Regions from separate parts of the Sinorhizobium sp. 7-81 genome, predicted to be linked through region 2. Evidence: predicted binding sites of a transcription regulator. Region 2 holds the regulator's gene; the other holds the start of a gene.
What was found. Region 2 encodes LexA, which represses DNA repair genes until DNA is damaged. Its sites were predicted from a motif close to TGTTCNNNNTGTGTTCNG; they were not measured.

Region 1: QN224_RS14220 (ImuA family protein) is a predicted target of LexA. The motif match lies at 5,160-5,177, and genes of this name have one in related genera.

What each region holds. Positions count from the first base shown of each region.
Region 1 is NZ_JASKLT010000003.1:334,074-344,264, reverse strand. Features, by position in the region: gene QN224_RS14245 (hypothetical protein) at 1-572, opposite strand, end outside; gene QN224_RS14240 (LysR substrate-binding domain-containing protein) at 1,010-1,696, opposite strand; partial or broken gene QN224_RS33895 (LysR family transcriptional regulator) at 1,739-1,918, opposite strand; gene QN224_RS14235 (NAD-dependent epimerase/dehydratase family protein) at 2,017-2,973, shown strand; gene QN224_RS14230 (alpha-hydroxy acid oxidase) at 3,098-4,210, opposite strand; gene QN224_RS14225 (GrpB family protein) at 4,392-4,901, shown strand; gene QN224_RS14220 (ImuA family protein) at 5,238-5,996, shown strand; gene QN224_RS14215 (DNA polymerase Y family protein) at 5,914-7,428, shown strand; gene QN224_RS14210 (error-prone DNA polymerase) at 7,425-10,191, shown strand, end outside.
Region 2 is NZ_JASKLT010000003.1:160,716-170,906, forward strand. Features, by position in the region: gene QN224_RS13410 (PhnA-like protein) at 59-970, shown strand; partial or broken gene QN224_RS13415 (IS481 family transposase) at 1,014-1,250, opposite strand; gene lexA (transcriptional repressor LexA) at 1,357-2,076, opposite strand; gene QN224_RS13425 (OsmC family protein) at 2,255-2,689, shown strand; gene QN224_RS13430 (dihydrofolate reductase family protein) at 3,164-3,694, shown strand; tRNA gene QN224_RS13435 (tRNA-Ser) at 3,872-3,961, opposite strand; gene QN224_RS13440 (protein-glutamine glutaminase family protein) at 4,289-5,401, shown strand; gene QN224_RS13445 (septal ring lytic transglycosylase RlpA family protein) at 5,823-6,857, shown strand; gene QN224_RS13450 (D-alanyl-D-alanine carboxypeptidase family protein) at 6,921-8,075, shown strand; gene tmk (dTMP kinase) at 8,256-8,936, shown strand; gene QN224_RS13460 (DNA polymerase III subunit delta') at 8,933-9,964, shown strand; gene QN224_RS13465 (MazG nucleotide pyrophosphohydrolase domain-containing protein) at 9,959-10,191, opposite strand, start outside.

The sequences.
Region 1 (10,191 bases), 170 kb from region 2:
TCGTCAGGGTCGTCTTCAGAACGCGGGCGGACTTTTTTGCGCTTCTTCAGCGACCGCGTCAGTTTCGCCTTGAGAGCCGCCCGCCGCCTGTTCTCTGCGGCAGCAACTGCGTCTGCCTCGCGCCATTCTTCGACGACGCCGCGGTCCAGCAGGTCCTCCACGACCCGCGGATCGAACACATGGAAGGTGATTTTTCTCGCCCTTCCGCGTAGTCTCACCGTGCGCGTTCCGGCGCTGGGCAAGCGGCCATCGTCGAGCCAGCGACGCCGTTCGCTCGTGGAAATCGCGAGGATGTCTTCGACCTCGCGGGGGATCACGGGAAGGCTTTCAACGTCTTCAAGTGCCTTGGTAAGAACCGTGACGGCGTTGCGAAACGCATCTTTGGAGCTTTCGGACATGCCTAGACTGAGAATGCTTCCGCTGAGATCGAGCGATCGGCGGTCGGCAAGCGGCAAACGAGCTCGCATCTCCAGCAGGATTCCTTTGGCGCGCACGGATGACCCCAGCGTCGCCTTGGGCGGCATCGCCCAGGATTTGATCAGCTCCGAAGGCTCGTTCTTGGCTTTCGACATCATAGCCGTAGATGGTGCCCCAATCGCTCGGCGTCAACGAAAGCTCCCCGAAAACAGAAATACCGCAGTCACTGCGTGGCCTTCGTCGGCCGCAAGTCATCCCGATCTTTCGAGGACAATCGCGCGTCGCATCGGTCCAGACCGTCGGCGCACATTCTCTCACACCCGCCGACGACAGTCCGTCGAAGTTTCGAAAGCGGGAGGCTTGCCTTAAACCTCGTCACCAGGGCTTTGCGCTCGAGTTCCCCATACAATCGGCATGACTTGCATTCGACGACGATGATCTGGCCCTTGAGGGACCGGAGCCTGGCGAGTTCAGGCATTTTGGGCCTTCCGGGTGGTTGATGCCTGTGAATATCCGGAATTATGTAGCAAATGCCACCAGCCGGTGATCGTGCGCGGCGGCCGCTTTGCGCCATAAGCAGCCATTCAATCTATCAGGGTCTTGTTGGTCCGCGATATCGCATCGCGTCAACGAACGCGGAAAACGCGGCCGAGTTTCGCTTCCGACTCGGATAGTACAAGTGAAAGCCCTCGTAGAAAGGACACCAGTCAACAAGGACTTCTTGGAGACGGCCCTCTGCAATCAAAGGTGCAGCCATCTCGTGCGATATCCAACATAGCCCGAGCCCATCGACAGCCCCGTCTAGTGCCGCTCCTGCGGTGTTGAATGAGGATTGACCCTCTACACGCAGCGTTAGATCGCGTCCGCGTGGTGAACGGAATTCCCATCGCAAGTGGCCGCCAGAGCCTGCAAGCCGGATGTTGATGCAATTATGGTCTTGCAGATCATGGGGCGTAGTGGGCGGCGACCGTCCTGCAAAGTACGAGGGTGCGCCCACCACGCTAAACCGCCAGTCCGGCCCAATCCGGGTCGCGATCATATCTTTTTCAAGCGCTTCCCCAATGCGGACACCCGCATCGAACCGCTCTGCGATGATGTCGACAAGCGCGTAGTTCATGTCGAGTTCGACTTGGATGGCTGGATACTTCTTGAGGAATGCACCGAGCCTTGGTCGGAAGACGGTCTCGATCACCACATCGGTGCAGGTGACCCGAATAACCCCAGCCGGATTGTCTCGAAGCGTGCTGATCTCCTCAAGTTCGGCGTCGATCTGGTCCAATAGTGGTCCGATTTGTCTTTGTAGGCGTGCGCCTGCCTCCGTAGGCGCTACATTCCGCGTGGTCCGCGACAAGAGCCGCAATCCCAGCCTTTCTTCCAGGCCCTTGATTGTATGGCTGAGCGCAGACGGCGTCACACCTAAACCAGCCGCGGCTCTTGTGAAACTGCGCTCTCTCGCGACGGCAATAAACGCGGACAATTCGTTGATCTGATCTCTTGGCATTTGATGAGCTTATTTCACAAACACATGAAATTTACCCGCCCTAATAAGCGGAAGCAATGGATGCTAGATTGCCTCAATCACGGAAAGGAAGCCGAGCTATGTCACGTATCGTCGTTATCGGAGGCAGTGGTCACGTCGGAAGTTACCTCATTCCCAGGCTTGTAGAACTCGGGCACGAGGTCGTTAATGTTAGTCGCGGCACCGCCAAGCCTTACCGTCCGCATTACGCTTGGGGCTTGATCGAGAGCGTTGCTCTTGATCGCGCGGTCGAGGAAAAGAAGGGCCAGTTCGGGACCAAGATCGCCGAGCTCAACGGCGATATCGTCGTTGACATGATCTCATTCGATCTCGCCAGCACGCAGCAGATCGTGGAAGCCCTCCGTGGCAAAGTTCAACACTATCTCTTTTGCAGCACGATTTGGGTCTATGGCCGCCTTGTTGCCGTTCCCTCGACGGAAACCGATCCTACGTCGCCAATCGACGCCTACGGCAAAGGCAAGGCTGAGAGCGAGGCTTGGTTAATGCGTGAAGCCCATCTGAATGGGTTCCCGGCGACCTGTTTCCGACCCGGCCATATCGTTGGTGAGGGCTGGGTTCCGACAACCCCGCTGGGCAACTCCAATCCCGAGGTCTACTCGCGGATCGCACGTGGCGGCGAACTGGTTCTTCCCAACCTCGGGCATGAGACGTTGCACCACGTCCATGCCGACGATGTTGCTCAATGGGTCATATGTGCGATTCAGAATAGGGCCGCCTCGGTCGGCGAGATATTCAATACCGTTTCTGAGCAGGCGATCACGCTGCGTGGTTATGCGGAAGCGGTTTACCGTTGGTTCGGAAGGGAGCCCCGTATTTCTTTCAAGCCCTTCGAGGAATGGGTCGGGGAACTCGGAGAGTTTGCGGAAAACTCGCGCGGTCATATCGTTCGCAGCTCCTCGCATTCAATCGAAAAGAGCCGCCAACGCCTCGGATACAAACCGCGCTATACGAGTTTGGAAGCTATCCATCAATCGGTGCGGGCGCTGGTGGCCGACGGCAAAGTCGCGTCGGCTTGATCAGCATACGGATGCTTGCCACACGTCGCGGAGTGGAATGACTGCTTCGGGCCGGGAGTGGAAGTACGCTTCTTCAAGCCGTGCGCATTTGGCTTGTGCGACAAAACTTGCGACGTAGCAGATATTAGGAGTCGCGCGACAGTTCTATCAGCGGAAAGGCGCTCAAAGCGCTCGGAATAGTGACGGAGACTGCCGGACGCAGATACGACCTGTCTAACTTCCCAATGGTTGAGACACCGAGCAGAGCCATGGAACGGAGCATTTCGTCTTCCATCAGCTCAAGCATGCGAGTAATTGCCGCCTTACCGCCCGCGGCGAGTGCGTAGCACTGCATGCGACCAAGGCCCACGAGGTCCGCGCCGATCGCAAGGGCCTTTATGATGTCCGACCCGCGACAGAAACCGCCATCGACCATCACCTTCGTTTGTCTGGCTACAGCGTCGATGATTTCCGGGAGTACGTCCACCGTGCCTCGGCCATGGTCGAGCTGACGGCCACCATGGTTCGAAACATAAATCCAATCCACGCCGTGATCGACTGCAAGGCGAGCATCTTCGGGCGATACAATACCTTGGAGCACGAGCGGAATTTCGTATGTGTCCTTGATCAACTTGACGGTTCGCCAATCGAGGCCGGCCTGGTACGCCTGACCAGACCACTTTCCTAATCCAGCTATGCGATGGCGATTAGCAATGTCGCGGTCGCGTCGAGCGAGAACCGCGCTATCGACGGTCAAGCAGATCGCGGCACAGCCGCACGCAAGCGTGCGGCCGATGTAGTCATGCACGAAACCATCGTCGCCTCTGACATAGAGCTGCGCCATCCGTAGCGCCGAGGGAGCGGCCTCAGCGACGGTCTCAAGAGGTGTACAGCCCGAGCTGAGCATATGGCCAATGTCGAAAGCTTGAGCGGCCGATACAACAGTTGCGCCACCACCAGAGTCGAACAAGTTCAACGGACCAGTAGGCGCAAGAAAAACCGGCATTCGCAGCTTGCGGCCGAAATACTCGGCGGAAAGGTCTATGGTACTGACATCGCGCAGGACACGCGGTTCGAAAGCGATGGAATCTATGGCTAGACGGTTGCGTTTGAGCGTCGTCTCCGTTTCCGCGCCACCTGTGAGGCTATCCCATTTTTCCTTCGGCAGAATCTGGTGAGCTTTCTGAATAATTTCGTGCAAGCTTTGGAGTTCGCTGGGTATGGGAGCGGCACCTAAAGTTCCATTTTCGGCGCTCATGGTGCCTCCTCGATGGCCGTGGTCGCAAAATCCCCGGCTTCGGCGACATGGTAGCCTGACTTTTGCAAAGCCTCAAACACCAGCATATTTGCAACAACTCGGCGGCTTCGCGCCAGTTGCGGCCGTTTAATCTACGCCCATATGCATTAGGCTTGTGACCGTGTTGCTGATGGAGAGCGTGATGGCGTTGACTAGCAAGATTTCCGAGTACGATGATCGATGGCCTGACATGTTCGATGCTGAAAAGGCTCGCCTTGAAGGAGTGTTCGGCACTAAGGCGGTTGAAATACATCATGTTGGAAGCACGGCAGTTCCGGGCCTTGCCGCAAAGCCAGAAATCGATCTGTTAGTGGTGGTCTCTGATCACGGAGATGAAGCCGAAATTAGTCAGGCAATGGCATCGTTCGGATATGTACGAGGAACGAACCTCTCGGAAGGACACCACTTTTATCGTCGCGATGTTGAGGGAATCCGTACCCATAAGGTCCATGTTTGCCTTACGGGGCATTGGCAGATTTCCAGGATGCTGCTCTTCCGCAACATGCTCAGGCAGGATGCCGACCTGCGGCGAGGATATCAGAACCTGAAGTTAGAGCTGGAATCTACGAGCGAGCACGGGATTGGGGAATACCTAGCTCGAAAAGCCCCCTTTATCGATGCTGTTATGGGTCCTCCACCGAAGGCGCAATGACCGCAATGGGCCGGAAGCGGCCGCTGGTGGCATTTGCTACCTAATACCGTGAATATCGATCGGCATCGCTCGAGGGGTGCAACTCGACTTCTTGCTCGTTTGTAAACAAGGCTTTCTCAGTTCTTCGAAAAAATCTTTAGCGCGCCAGCGACCTGGCCGACCGCTTTAGCCTCCTGATTTATCGATCAATTTCCCATGAGAGAGTCACTCTGTCATGGACAGCCGACGATTTCCACCCGCTTGACTCAACGCTTGTGAGGGAACAGAAGGAGAACATCAACCGTTTTGGACATGACGTCCACCTCTCAACGCTAACTGAAAGCAGGTTCGCGACCGATGACGCATGCGCGCACCTCAAGATTGATCGACGATCTACGAGAAAGGATCGCCCATCTCGAAGGCAACTCGACCCGGAAAGCCGTCGTGTTGCCGTTCGGCGTGCGCCAGATGGACGTGCGGCTCCCGGGGGGTGGCCTAGCTTTCGGTGCTCTGCACGAAGTTGCGGGGGGCGGGGCAGGCACCGTCGATGGCGCGGCCGCTGCCCTGTTTGCGGCCGGGATCGCCGCGCGCTCCAAGGGAAAAGTCCTCTGGTGTCTGACGCGCCCCGACTTGTTCGCGCCAGCCGTTTCTCAGGCTGGGCTCCATCCCGACCGCGTCATCTACTGCGAAGGCGACAAGGACGAGGATGTCTTGGCTTCGATGGAAGAGGGTTTGTCTTTCGGCGGCTTCGCGGCGGTCGTCGGGGAGCTGGTTCGGCTACCTATGACTGCTTCCCGCCGTCTTCATCTCGCGGCAGAGAAGACCGGCAGTCTGGGCCTCGTCGTTAGGAGGTGGCGACGGCAGACAGAGGCTTCCGACTACGGAAATCCAACGGCCTCCACGACCAGGTGGCGCATCAGCGTCCTGCCGTCGGAGCCGTTGCCAGTGGCGGGAGTGGGGAGAGCCCGATGGCTGGCGGAACTGATGAGAGTGAAAGCAGGCGAGTGTGCTGAGTTCGAAATAGGAGCCTGTGATGCCAAGGGTCGTATCTGTATACTTCCCGTTTCTCGCGACGGATCGGATTCGTCGTCATGGCGAGGGAGCCGTGCCAGCTGACAAGCCGCTCGTCGTCATTTCGAAGTCGGGAGCGAAGCGTTGGGTCTCCGCCGCCGACATGGCCGCTCGCAAGGCTGGCCTGCGCGTCGGTATGCCCGCAAGCAAGGCCCAAGCTGCGATTGCCGAGCTGGTGATGACCGATGCAGACCCGGCCGCGGATGCCGCCGCTCTCGAGCGGTTGGCCCTCTGGGCGCTCAGGCAATACAGCCCAGTCGTCGCCGTCGACAACAACGACGGCATCGTGATGGACACCGAAGGCGCGGACCACCTTCGTGGCGGCGAAGAGCTGATGATCTCGGGCCTTGTCAATCAGCTCCGAGGGCGCGGCCTGACGGCGCGGGCGGCAGTAGCCGACACCTGGGGTGCTGCACACGCGATAGCGAGAATGATGTCCGCAGAAACTACTGTGGTTCCCGTCGGCGGAGTAGCCAAGGCTGTCGTCGGTCTCCCCATCCATTGTCTGCGACTGCCATCAGAGACCGTCCAGAGTTTGCGTGTCCTTGGTGTCGAAAACGTCGGGGAACTGTCGGCGATGCCCCGCGCTCCCCTGACGCTACGTTTTGGGCCGGAACCGGGCCGACGGCTTGACCAGCTCTTCGGTCGTGTCGCTGAGCCGATCGAACCTCTCCGGACACCCGAGCTTGTCGAAGTCTCTCGAAATTTCCAGGAGCCGATCGGCGCTCCCGAGACGATCGAAAAATACGTCCGCCGCCTCGTCGTGCAGTTGACGGCGGAACTGGAGAAACGCGGTCTAGGCGTCCGCCGGTCCGACCTCGTCGTCCATCGCGTCGATAACACCCGCCAGTGTCTGCGCGCTGGCCTCGCAAAGCCGGTGCGCGATCCGTGCCGGCTTTCGAAGCTCTTGTGCGACCGCATTGAAAAGATCGACCCTGGTTTCGGTATCGAGAAGCTCGTCCTGGTAGCAATCATGGCCGAGCCTCTCGAGGAGAACCAGGTCGCGTCCTCGCTGATCCAGGAAGAAGTTGTCGATGTCACGCCCGTCATGGACATCCTCGGCAATCGTGGTCAGCGGCTCTATCGCCTGACCCCTGTTGCATCAGATGTCCCCGAACGCTCCGTAGCCCGTATCGCCGTGACGGCGGAGGAGACGGGAGCTGATTGGAGCGCGAAGTGGCAACGTCCAACGAGACTGCTTCCTCACCCGGAGCGGATCGAGGTGGTCGCCCTGCTGCCCGACCAGCCGCCCGCCATGTTTACCTGGCGTGGCAAGCGCCGCCGCGTCAAACGCGCCGACGGCCCTGAACGCATTTTCGGCGAATGGTGGCAGCGCCCCCGCGAAATGCAGGCCGTGCGTGACTATTTCGTCATCGAAGATGAGGGTGGCGAGCGCTACTGGGTTTATCGCGCCGGTGACGGCGTCGACATGGAGACCGGCTCACACCAGTGGTTCATGCACGGAGTCTTCGCATGAGCTATTCCGAACTCCAGGTCACGACCCACTTCAGTTTCCTTCGCGGCGCGTCGAGCGCCGAGGAGCTATTCGCTCGGGCTGCCGAACTCGGGATCGAGGCCCTCGGTGTTGTCGACCGTAACTCGCTGGCGGGGATCGTGCGCGCATGGGAAGCAGCCAAGACGACCGGTGTCCGCCTGGTTGTCGGTTGCCGCCTCGACCTCACGGACGGCATGTCGATCCTTGTCTACCCCACTGACCGTCCAGCTTACTCGCGCCTGACGCGCCTGTTGTCGCTGGGGAAGAGCAGGGGCGGCAAGGCAAAGTGCATCCTCGATCTCACGGACGTAGAAGCGTATAGCGAAGGGCTAATCGGAGTCCTCGTTCCCGACGAGGCCGACGATGTCTATGCCCAGCAAGTCCGCAAGGTTGGGGCCATCTTCGGCGACAGGGCATACGTCAGCCTGTGCCTGCGCCGCCGGCCGAACGACAGGCTTCGGCTCCACAATCTCTCAAACATCGCCTTCCGGCACAAAGTGAAGACCGTCGTCACGAACGACGTCCTCTTTCACGATCCGAACCGACGACAGCTGCAGGACATCGTGACCTGCATTCGAAACCGGACGACGATCGACGATGTCGGCTATGACCGCGAGCGCCATGCCGACCGCTTCCTCAAGGCTCCCGAGGAGATGCACCGACTTTTTTCGGAATACCCCGAAGCGCTGGCTCGGTCGCGGGAGATCGTCAACCGATGCAAGTTCGACATGTCCGAGCTCCAGTATCAGTATCCGGAAGAAGCCATTGTCCCCGGCTTGGACGCGCAGCAGTCGTTGACCAAATTCACCTGGGAGGGGGCGGCGGATCGCTACCCCGAAGGCATTCCCGATAAGGTGCGCAAAGCTATCCTGCACGAACTCGAGCTAATCCGCATCATGAAATACGCCCCGTATTTCCTGACGGTCTACAGCATCGTCAGGTTCGCGAGGTCGAAGGATATCCTTTGTCAGGGGCGCGGCTCGGCCGCCAACTCGGCGGTGTGTTATTGCCTTGGCATCACCTCCATCAATCCCGAAACAAGCGATCTTCTGTTCGAGCGCTTCGTGTCCATGGAGCGAAATGAACCGCCCGATATCGACGTAGACTTCGAGCATTCCCGCCGCGAGGAAGTCATTCAGTGGATTTACGAGACCTACGGACGCTCGCGGTCGGCTCTCTGTTCCACGGTCACGCGTTATCGAGCCAAGGGCGCGCTCCGCGATGTCGGCAAAGCCCTCGGATTGCCGGAGGACCTCATTAGGCAGTTGTCGTCAGGCATCTGGGGATGGTCTGAGGAAGGCGTGGGCGAGAAGCAGCTCCGCGAAAACAATATGAATGCATCGGACTACCGCCTCCGGCTTGCGCTCGAGCTGGCAGGCCAGCTGATGGGCGCGCCGCGGCATCTTGGACAGCACCCTGGAGGCTTCGTGCTGACACAGGATCGCCTGGACGATCTCGTGCCGATCGAGCCAGCCGCCATGGAAGACCGTCAGGTTGTTGAATGGGACAAGGACGACATCGAAGCCTTGAAATTCATGAAGGTCGACGTTCTCGCCTTGGGCATGCTCTCGTGCATGGCAAGGTCCTTCGAGCTCCTTTCGGACCACAAGGCGCTTCCCATGGGACTGGCTGACATCCCCCAGGAAGACCAGCGCACCTACGCGATGATCCGCCGCGCCGACACTCTCGGGACGTTCCAAATCGAAAGCCGCGCGCAGATGGCCATGTTGCCGCGCCTGAAGCCGAGGACGTTTTATGACCTGGTCGTCCAGGTAGCAATTGTCCGTCCGGGGCCCATCCAGGGCGATATGGTGCATCCATATCTTCGCCGTCGCGAAGGCAAGGAGAAGGTGGAATACCCGACGCCCGAACTTGAAGCGGTCCTCGGCAAGACCCTGGGCGTTCCGCTTTTTCAGGAGAGCGCGATGAAGGTCGCGATGACCTGCGCGGGGTTCACGGCGGGCGAGGCAGACCAGCTCAGACGTGCCATGGCGACCTTCAAATTCACCGGCGGCGTCAGCAAGTTCAAGGACAAGCTCGTCGAAGGAATGGTCGCCAACAGTTACACCCGGGAATTCGCGGAGAAGACGTTCACGCAGCTGGAGGGTTTCGGAAGCTACGGTTTTCCGGAGAGCCATGCGGCATCGTTCGCGCTCATTGCCTACGCAAGCTCGTGGGTTAAGTGCCATCACCCTGACGTCTTCTGCACGGCACTGATCAATAGCCAGCCGATGGGGTTCTACTCGGTTGCCCAGATCGTAACCGATGCCCGCAATCACGGCGTCGAAGTAAGGCCTGTCTGCGTCAACGCCTCGCGGTGGGATTGCACGATGGAGAAAGTCGGAAACACCGACCGTTTCGCCGTCCGGCTTGGCATGCGCGTGGTCAAGGGGCTAGCGCAGAATGACGCCGCACGGATTGTCCTCGCGCGCGCTGATCAGCCGTTTGAAAGCGCGGACGACATGTGGCGACGGTCCGGGGTGTCGACTGCATCACTGGTGAAGCTCGCGGAGGCCGATGCTTTCCTGCGGTCGCTCAATTTGGAACGCCGTCAGGCCCTCTGGGACATCAAAGCGCTACGCGACGAACCGTTGGAACTATGGGCTGCGGCTGCCGAGCGCGAGGCTCGCCCGGTCTCCGAAATGCAGGAACCCGAGGTCGCGCTAAAATCCATGGCGGAGGGCAGGGAGGTTGTCGAAGACTATTCGCATACTGGGCTTACCCTGAGGGCGCATCCGATGTCCT
Region 2 (10,191 bases):
GTTTCGAGCATCCACGGTTTGAGCGGGAAGCGCGTGAGCATCCGGGAGGAATATGTCAATGAGCGAACCTGTCGCCGTTCACCACGCCCGTGAGACCGATTACGTCTCCGATCTTTCGGCGAGCGCCGCCGTTAACCAAATTTCTTGGGGAGCGGTATTTGCCGGCGTGGCGCTCGCGCTTGCGGTGCAGTTTCTACTGAACCTCTTGGGCGTTGGAATTGGAGCCGCGGTAATTGATCCGACAACCGCCGACAATCCGAACGCGAGTACGTTTTCGATTGCAGGAGGTCTCTGGTTCGTTATCTCGGGCATCGTCGCGGCGTTCGTCGGCGGATATGTCGCAAGCAGGGTTTCAGGCCGTCCCAGCAGGGTGACAGGAAGTTACCATGGACTGACCAGTTGGGCCGTCACGACACTGGTCGTTCTCTATCTGCTGACGACCTCGGTCGGCGCTGTGGTCGGCGGCGCCTTCAGCGGTTTGAGTGGCATCATCGGGGGCGTTGGAAGGACTGCCGCCATAGCCACGACTGCCGCGGCACCTGCCGTCGCGACATCCGTCGATCCAATGGCCGATATCGAACGGCAGATCAGAAGCGCGACCGGGGGCAACGATCCCGCAGCTCTTCGCGATGCTGCAGTTGCCGCCGTGCGTGCGGCCGTCACTGGCGACGAAGCGACTGCGGAAGAAGCCCGAAATCGCGCTGCCGACGCCATCGCGAGGGCTCAGAGCATTCCGGTGGACCAAGCGCGCACCCAGGTTCAAGAGTACGAGGAAAGCTACAAGGCTTCGGTGGAACGCGCCAAGCAGCAGGCGACCGAAGCCGCCGACACGGCCGCCACCGTCGTTTCCAGTGGAGCGCTCCTGGGCTTCCTATCGCTTGTTGTAGGCGCCCTCGCTGCCTGGTTCGGTGGTGCAGCCGGAACGACACGCACCGTAGCGACGACGGACGCCACCCGCCGGGTCGGCTAGGTGTGGCGCCTCAAGAGGTTGCCCTCGGTCATGCCGAGCCTGCCGATTGGCGAGTGCGGTCACCGGTGATCCGGTGGCCGACGCGATCGAAGCGCCTGAGCGTCTTAATGTCGATGTGGATCATCTCGCCGGGCTTTTCGCGTTCGTAGCGGCGCATCGGCTCGGCCGGCTGATATCCTTCAGCCGCGCAAGACCCACTCGCCTGAGCGCCCGGCTTACTGTCGCCGCCGACACGTCGGTCTCTACGGCAATGTGTCTGCCCGTCGGCCCGACGGCGAAGCGTGGCAATTCCCTCTGCAATGCTTTCCGGGGTCGCCATGCCGCGCATCGGGCGATTGACGTGATGGCGCAGGCAGAGCGGTCGCCAAGCGACTGGCTGTCCTCAACTAGTGATAACGGCGAATGAGCCCGACGAGTTTGCCCTGGATCTTGACGCGGTCCGGTCCGAAAATCCGCGTCTCATAAGCCGGGTTGGCGGCCTCGAGCGCAATCGATGCGCCCTTCCTGCGGAACCGCTTGAGCGTTGCCTCTTCATCGTCGACGAGTGCCACGATGATGTCGCCGGGATTGGCTGTGCTTGTGTTGCGAATGATCACGGTGTCGCCGTCGAAGATACCCGCTTCGATCATCGAGTCGCCCTTGATCTCAAGCGCGTAATGTTCGCCGTTGCCGATCATCTCGACCGGTACCGAAATATCATGCGTGTTGTTCTGGATCGCGGAAATCGGAACACCGGCTGCGATTCGTCCCATGACCGGCACCGACACCGTTGCAGAATCACTCGGTGGCGCCGACTTCGCAGTGGCCGCAGGCGCCGCGGGTGGCTTACCCAGGCTACCTTCGATCACGCTTGGCGAGAAGCCACGCCGAGGCTGCGCACTCGTCGCATAGGCTTCAGGCAGCTTGATGACTTCGAGTGCTCGCGCCCGGTTAGGAAGGCGGCGAATGAAACCGCGTTCTTCAAGCGCGGTGATTAACCGATGGATGCCTGACTTGGAGGCGAGGTCCAGTGCATCTTTCATCTCGTCGAAGGACGGCGGCACCCCGGATTCCTTCATCCGTTCGTGAATGAACAGAAGCAATTCCTGTTGCTTGCGGGTTAGCATGGCGCGTCACTCCAGAGTCGCGAAACAAATCAAGAACAGACACTATCTGTTCCATATGTGTTCCGCAAGTACCTAAAATTCCGTGAATTTTCGCGACTTTGCGCCAGGGACGTCGAATGTTGCAGATCATGAACGTCTGCAGGACTATGATGGTACGTGGTGGTAATAGGTGAATCTCATGAAGGCACGCATCAAATGGGTTGAAGGCCGGACGTTTCTTGGCGAGTCCGGGAGTGGGCACAAGGTTGTGCTTGGGACAGCATTCGGGACGGAGGGAAAAACACCTGGCCCGAGCCCGATGGAGATGGTGCTGATCGGCACTGGGGGTTGCTCGGCCTACGATGTCGTTCACATCCTCGAAAAGGGCCGCGAGGCGATCGAGGACTGCGTCGTCGAGATCGACGCGGAGCGTGCTGCGCAGGATCCGAAAGTGTTCACTCGCATTCATCTCCACTTCGTGGTCAAGGGGCGCAGCCTGGCGGCGAACAAGGTCGAGCGAGCCATTGCGCTGTCCATCGAGAAATATTGCTCGGCGTCGGCGATGCTCGCCAAGACGGCCACGATCACCCACGACTTTGAGGTCGTCGACACCGCCACGACGACCGTCGCTTAGCCGTAACGACCGGAGCCCCTCGGATCGCCAGGGGGCGGGACATCGCTAGTCGATGCCGTGCTCTATCTCCACGAGCCTGGTGAGAGCCCCGGAACTCGCGCGCGTGGCTGCTGTTATTTCCTGGATCAGGATTTGGCTCGCTACGGGAATCGAGACGTCGGAGTGGAAGATCAGTCCCACTGCGGCGGCACGAGCTCGTGGATATCAAGTTGGCCGGATATTAGATCTCGACGAGCGAACCTGTCGCGAGCTCGATGCGTACTGCCGCACAAGTCCGATGAACTCGCTCATCGAGGCCATAACCCTCCATCACTCTCCTGGATAGACCTACGAGCGAATGGCAGCACTCGGTGGTAAACGGGGCGCGGTTATTCATCAGACCGACGACGCGGCGCGCAGTTTGCGCCCGACTTCACTTTCCGCATCACGCTGCTCGTACTATCGTGAAGGCCTTGGGGTGGAGATTTAGCAGCCATGGCAAAGCTTGTCTTCGGAATGAACCAGTCCTTGGACGGTTACGTCGACCACCTGGAACTGCGGACAGGTCCCGCGCTCTTTCGTCACTGGATAGAGCACGTGCGCGACCTGACCGGCAGTGTGTACGGCCGTCGCATGTACGAGACCATGCGTTACTGGGACGAAGACCGTCCTGAATGGAGTGAGGAGCAACACGAGTTCGCGGCGGCGTGGCGGCGCCAACCGAAGTGGGTCGTATCGCGCTCGTTGAAGTCAGTCGGCCCCAACGCCACACTTGTCGATGATAACATCGAGGCGGTGATACGTAGTCTGAAGGCTCGGCTCGTTGGAGAGATTGCCGTTTCCGGACCAGACCTGGCACGAAGCCTAACCGACCTTGGTCTTATCGATGAGTACCGACTCTACTTCCAACCCATCGTGCTTGGCCGCGGCAAGCCATTCTTTGCCGGCCCACGGCCGCCGCTCCGCCTTGTTTCCGCCGATCCCGTTGGCGAGGACACGATTAGGCTGACATACGTTCCTGCTTAGTCGCACGATACCCCCAACGGACTGCGCCGACAGGTCCGATCCATTTTTGGGGTCGTAAGCTGCCTGATTGCGCTGAACTAGTCTCCAAGACATATCGCGTTTAGCGTAGAATCGGCGGTTCTCTAGAATGCGGTGATCGGCGGCGGTATCGACCTATAGACGGCAATCGGCGACAGCTGGCGGAGGAGGTGGGATTCGAACCCACGGTACGCTTTCACGCACGCCGGTTTTCAAGACCGGTGCCTTAAACCGCTCGGCCACTCCTCCAGTCGATTGAAAATCCAACAATTGTTGGTTTCCTGAAAACGGCAGCTGCTACCGCTTGCTACCCAATCACTCGACGGCTGGCTTTTTAGCAGCTTTGATCGCCGCGTCAACGTGCTCGGCGGCGTTCGCTTGCATGCCCTGCATGACCTGCGATTAGAGGTCCAGCGTGATGCCGATGAGTTTCGCTGAGGCGAGCAGGCGGGTCGCATTTGCGATCATTGGAAGGGATGGCCATAATAGAGCTAAAAGTTGTTCAGTTTGCCATAAATTCTACGCAAGGACAGGCGCGTAGCGCTCTGATATTCTGGCGCATCCGGGGGGTGTGCCATGCCAAATCCCAATGCGATTGTTTCGACCCGCATTGATTTCGATCCTCCGCTTGACCGGCCCACTGCCGAGCTGCTGCGCGAGGGGCTTTGGGTCGTGCTCGAAGGCGGGCGCCGCGCCCGGCTTGACGCGAGCGATGCCCGATCGAGCGGCTTCGTCCAAGTGCTTGACGGGCTCGCGAGGCGCAAGGCGCCGGTCTATCTGGAGATCGATCCTAACAGCGCGGCAATCACACGGCTGCTGATCCCGCGCGTGACGCGCCCGATGAGCATGCTTCCGAGCGACCAGGGCTATGAGGTCATGCTCGAAAGATCGCACGCCCGCCACGCCCTGAGGCGCGACAATCCCGATTTCGCGACGCTCGAGCCGTTGCTGCGCGCCGCGCTCGACTCGGGGCAGCTGCTTATCATCACCGAGGATGATGCGCACAACATCATTGATATTCGCGCCTATACGCCCGGCCCCGATGACGCGCCGCTGCCGCCTTGGCCCAAACCTGATTCGCTGCCGTTCGAACGGCCGTGGTGGAAGCGTCTGCTCGACTGGATCTGGCGCTGGCCGTTCTGGCCCTGGTGGTGGTTTCGCTGCGTTTCGAAAGCGACCGCCCAGCAGATCTTCGATGCGATGAGCGCGAAGTCTTGCCCGCCACTCACGGTGCCAGCGCCCTGCATCCCTTTTCTCTATCCCGATGACGGCTGCTGGGGCCGCGCGCACGAGATGTGCCGGCTGATGATCAATATGGGACGCAAGCCGCGCAAGGTGTGGATACAGGGGAGCTTGCACGTCGCCACCAAAAACAATCCCAACTGCTTCGTGAACTGGGGTTGGCATGTCGCGCCGACGCTATGCGTGCGCCAGGGCTGGTTCTGGACACAGCAGATGGTGATCGATCCCTCGCTCTTCGCCACGCCCGTGACGCAGGCAACGTGGAAGGGGGTTCAGGGCGATCCGAGCGCCACGCTGACGCCGAGCGACGCGTCGATCTTCTATCTCTGGGGCAACGTGACCGACCCCACCTATGTCGAGACCAACAAGGTGCTCGCCGATTATCGTCTCCAGCTTCAGAACCGCGCGATCCAGCACGGCCCGCCGCCCTATGCAAATTGTCCGTAGCGGAGCCACGAATATGAAAAGAGGCTGCACGGCAATTCGGCCGGCCCCCCGCTTGGCGTGGTCTGCGGTCGGAAGTCGCAGGCACTCGGCCTTCACAGCCGACGAGACGGCTACACCAGCCTTGGCGCTGGGTTGAACGGCAAATCTCGCAGTCTTTGCAAGTTTTAACGTGCCCGGCGCTCGGGAAAATTCCGGTCTCCCGGGAGGAGACCTAGGCTGCACGAGAGAGGCTCGCGCCCGGGTTTATACGATTTGTAAACCATAGCGGAAGATTTTTGCCGCGCTTCAGGCTCCCTGTTCGCAATTTTGCCGTCTTGCTGACATGATTAATCGACTGTCTCGTTTCGAGACGCCGAGCTTTCCGCGGGGGCTAGAGCGGAATGTTTTCGAAATACGGCTTTGCGAACGATATTGGGGACAGATGATTTTTAGAAGAGATGCAGCACTTCTTTCGAGGGGATTACGTGTTGCTGCGGTTCCGTTGCTTTGCGCGACGCTTGCCGCCTGCGGATTGGCTTCGAGTGTCAAGACAAGCAAGGCGCGGAGCAAGGAATACTTTGCCGAGTCGGTCTATGGCGTCAAAGCCAGCCCGCGGGTCGCGACCGGGACAAACATCCCGAAGGGTGGTGGGCGTTACCAGGTCGGAAAGGCTTATCAGGTCAAGGGCAAGTGGTATCAGCCGAAGGAGGATTTCGGCTACAACAAGTTAGGCGTCGCGTCCTGGTACGGTTCCGCCTTTCACGGGCGGCTGACGGCGAACGGCGAAGTCTACGACAAGTATCATCTGTCCGCCGCGCACCCGACTTTCCCGCTGCCCAGCTATGCGCGCGTCACCAATATGGAAAATGGCACATCGGTCATCGTTCGCGTGAACGATCGGGGCCCATACGAGTACGGCCGCATCATCGATGTCTCCTCGAAGACAGCCGACATGCTGGACATCAAGCGCAAGGGCAGTGCCAAGGTGCGCGTGCAATATGTCGGCCGCGCGCCGCTCGAGGGCAACGATATGCCCTATCTGATGGCCTCCTACGTCAAGAAGGGTGACCGTAGTCCCGGCGTGATGCCGGAAGGACAGATCGCGACAGGTGTCATGGTTGCGTCGAACGAGCCGTTCCGCAACCAGGTGCCGGACCTCGCCAGCGTGCCGGTCCCTCGCAACGCGACGCTGGATACGGGCGTTCCGATGACCGCGCTCGCCGAGCCGGCGGCGCAAGCCGCCATGCCGCAATCTCTCGGCGAATTTGTCACGCTCCCGGAGATCGGGCCGATCCCCGCCGTGCGGCCGGAGTTGATCCCGATGCCCGACGGAAATATGGCTTATGCCGCCGCCTATGTCGAAGTGCGCGTCAGCGATAAGGCGTCGCCCTTCGAGGCAATTATGGTCGATTCGAACCCGCTCACGGCCGATTCCATCATCGCCTATGCAAAGCGCCAGAACAGGGACGGTGTTTAGCGCTAGCTTCGGTTGAACAGCTTTGTTCGCGCTGCTATGCCCATGATGAAGCCGGAGTTTCTCATGCGCATAAAGTTGCTCGCGGTCGTGGCCCTTCTTGCGGCGACCGTCTCGACAAATGCGGTCGCCCAGGCGCCCGCGTTCGACACCAAGGCGAAACAAATCTATCTCGTCGATGGGGAGACCGGCACAGTGCTCTTCGCTCGCGGCGAAGACGAGCCCGTGCCGCCGGCATCGCTTGCCAAGCTGATGGCGATGGAGGTGGTCTTCGAGGCGTTGGACAAGGGCGAACTGAGCCCTGAGACGACCTACGAGGTCTCCGAGCACGCCTGGCGGACCGGAGGAGCACCGTCCGGCACCTCGACGATGTTTGCCGCAATCAAGTCGAGGATCCGCGTTGCGGACCTTATTCAAGGCGCAATCGTGCAACTTGCGAACGATGCCTGTATCATCCTCGCGGAAGGCATGAACGGCAGCGAAGCTGCTTTTGCCGAGCGTATGACGGCGCGGGCGCGCGAACTCGGCATGCCCATTGCCTCTTTCAACAACGCCACCGGTCTTCCTCATCCTGCGAACAAGGTGACGATGCGGGAGCTGGTGACGCTGGCGCGGCATCTGCGCGAGGCTCACCCGGATTTCTATCGGCTCTATTCCCAGGCCGAATTCGAATGGAACAAGATCCGCCAGCGCAATCGCAATCCGCTGATTGCCGCCAATGTCGGCGTCGACGGGCTGGCGACGGGGTTCGCGGAGGGTTTCGGCTTTTCGCTTGCCGCGTCGATGCAGCGCGGAGACCGCCGCGTCTATCTGGCCATGGGTGGGCTCGAAAGCGACAAGGAGCGCACGGACGAAAGCCGCAGGGTGCTCGATTGGGCGATGACCGCCTTCGAGAAACGGCGCATCTTCGCCGATGGGGAGGCCATCGGCGAAGCAAGCGTCTATGGTGGCGCGACATCGCGCGTCCCTCTTGTCGCGGGCGGGCCGATCGATGTCCTGCTCCCGGTGAACAATCCTGAACGGCTAACAGCGCGCATCGTTTACAAATGGCCGCTGACGGCACCGGTCGCGGCTGGTCAGGAAGTCGGCGTCGTCAAACTTTGGAACGGCGAGCGATTGTTGCGGGAAGTGCCGGTGAGGACCGGCAGCGCGGTCGAGGTAGGCACGCTTACCAGCCGCGCGCTCGATGCGCTCCAGGAGCTTCTCTTCTTCTGGCTGTAACAAATGCGCACGCGCCCGTTTCTTCTGGCGAACCAATCGGCTAAACAGGGCCGATAGCTACAGCGCCGCGCGTCTTGTCAGACGCGCAAAGCGCGCTGTAGCACGTTGAATTGCTGCATGTTTTTATCCTTTAATCGGCTACGATTTGAGGAAACATGCAGGCGGCCGATTTGGGAACGCATGTCGCTGACGAAGGGTTTGTTCGTAACGTTTGAGGGCGGGGAAGGGGCCGGCAAGTCGACCCAGATGCGCCTGCTGGCCGATTCGCTGCGCGCGCGTGGCTACGATGTGCTGACCACGCGAGAGCCTGGCGGCTCTGTCGGCGCGGAGGCAGTGCGCCACGTGCTGCTCTCGGGGGCGGCTGAGTCTTTCGGCATTCGCATGGAGGCAATTCTCTTCGCGGCTGCGCGCAGCGACCACGTCGAAGAAGTGATCCGGCCGGCGCTTCAGAAGGGTACCATCGTCCTCTGCGATCGTTTCATGGATTCCTCGCGCGTTTACCAGGGCATCACCGGCAATCTCGAACCGGCCTTCGTGGAGACACTCGAGCGCGTGGCCGTCAACGGCGTGATCCCGGACCGAACGATCATCTTCGACCTGCCTGCCGCGCTTGGGCTTGAACGCGCGCGCCATCGCGCCGCCGATGGCAATCCCGACCGTTTCGAGAAGGAACAGCTGGAAACGCACGAGAAGCGACGCGAGGCCTTCCTCGATATCGCGGAAGCCGACCCTCGGCGCTGTCGTGTCGTCGATGCAGCACGGCCGCCGGACGTCGTCGCCGCCGAGGTCCGGGAGATCATGGACGCATTGCTAGCAGACGGTGACGAGCCGCAGTCGTCAAACGCGGAAGCTGCATCATGACGACGGAGCGTCCTGGTGTGCTGGAGGGGGCTGTGGCCCCGGCGGAAAACGCGAAGCTCTTTGGCCATCTTCAGGCTGAAGCTTTTCTTGCCCAGAGCTACAAGTCCGGCAAAGCGCACCATGCGATCCTCATCGAAGGACCGGAAGGCATCGGCAAGGCGACGCTTGCCTTCCGCTTCGCGAACCATATCTTGAACCACCCAGAGCCGACGACAGCACCCGATCAGCTCGCCGATCCGGATCCCGCCTCCATCGTCACACGTCAGCTCGCATCCGGGGCATCGCATAACCTGCTTCATCTCACCCGCCCGGTGGACGAGAAAACGGGCAGGGCCAAAGGGGCAATCACCGTGGATGAGGTGCGGCGCGCCGGAAAATTCTTCGGCCAGACGTCCGGCACGGGGAACTGGCGCATCGTCATCATCGACCCGGCGGACGATCTCAACCGCAATGCGGCCAACGCCATCCTCAAGATACTCGAGGAACCGCCGCGCCGGTCGCTTTTTCTCGTGCTCACGCACGCGCCCGGAAAACTGCTGCCGACCATCCGCTCGCGCTGCCTTCCGTTGCGGCTGAAGCCGCTGGACGACGAGTCGATGCGCCAGGCGCTTGCCCAACTCGGCTTCGATCTGACGGGGTCGAACGTCGAGCGCATCCTCGCCGCGGCGAACGGCAGTGTCTCCGAGGCGCTGAAGCTCATCAATTACGGCGGTCTCGATATCGCCGCCGCCTTCGAAGATATTTTGGCGGGGCAGGGACCAGCTGTCCGAAGGCAGATGCACAAGCTCGCGGATATTCTGTCGGCAAGGGACAGTGAAACGATCTACGATTTCTTCTCGTCTCTGTTGACCGGACGCGTCATGCAGCAGGCGCGGGACGCGGCACTCGCTGGCGATATCGGCAGGGCCGAGCGCCTTGCGAGGCTCTCCAGCACTTTCGCCGAGCGGCTGACGGTGAGCGACGCCTATAATCTCGATCGCAAGCAGACGATCCTGTCGCTACTCGAAGATCTGAAAGACGCTCTATAAGTCGGGCTTGAACTTCCATTTCCGCTCGATCGACGAGCCGAGGTCGATATCGTTGCGATAAGCGAAAAGCAGAACATGGCCGAGGAGGTCCGCTGTTTCGTCGGCAAGAGATTGGCGCAATTCACCCGGTGTCTTCCCGCCGTTGCGTCCCCGTCCGCTGAGCTTGTTCCACGCCTGCGTCAGTTCACCCATTTCTTCCTGCAGTTTCAGAACGTACCAGTCCGGGT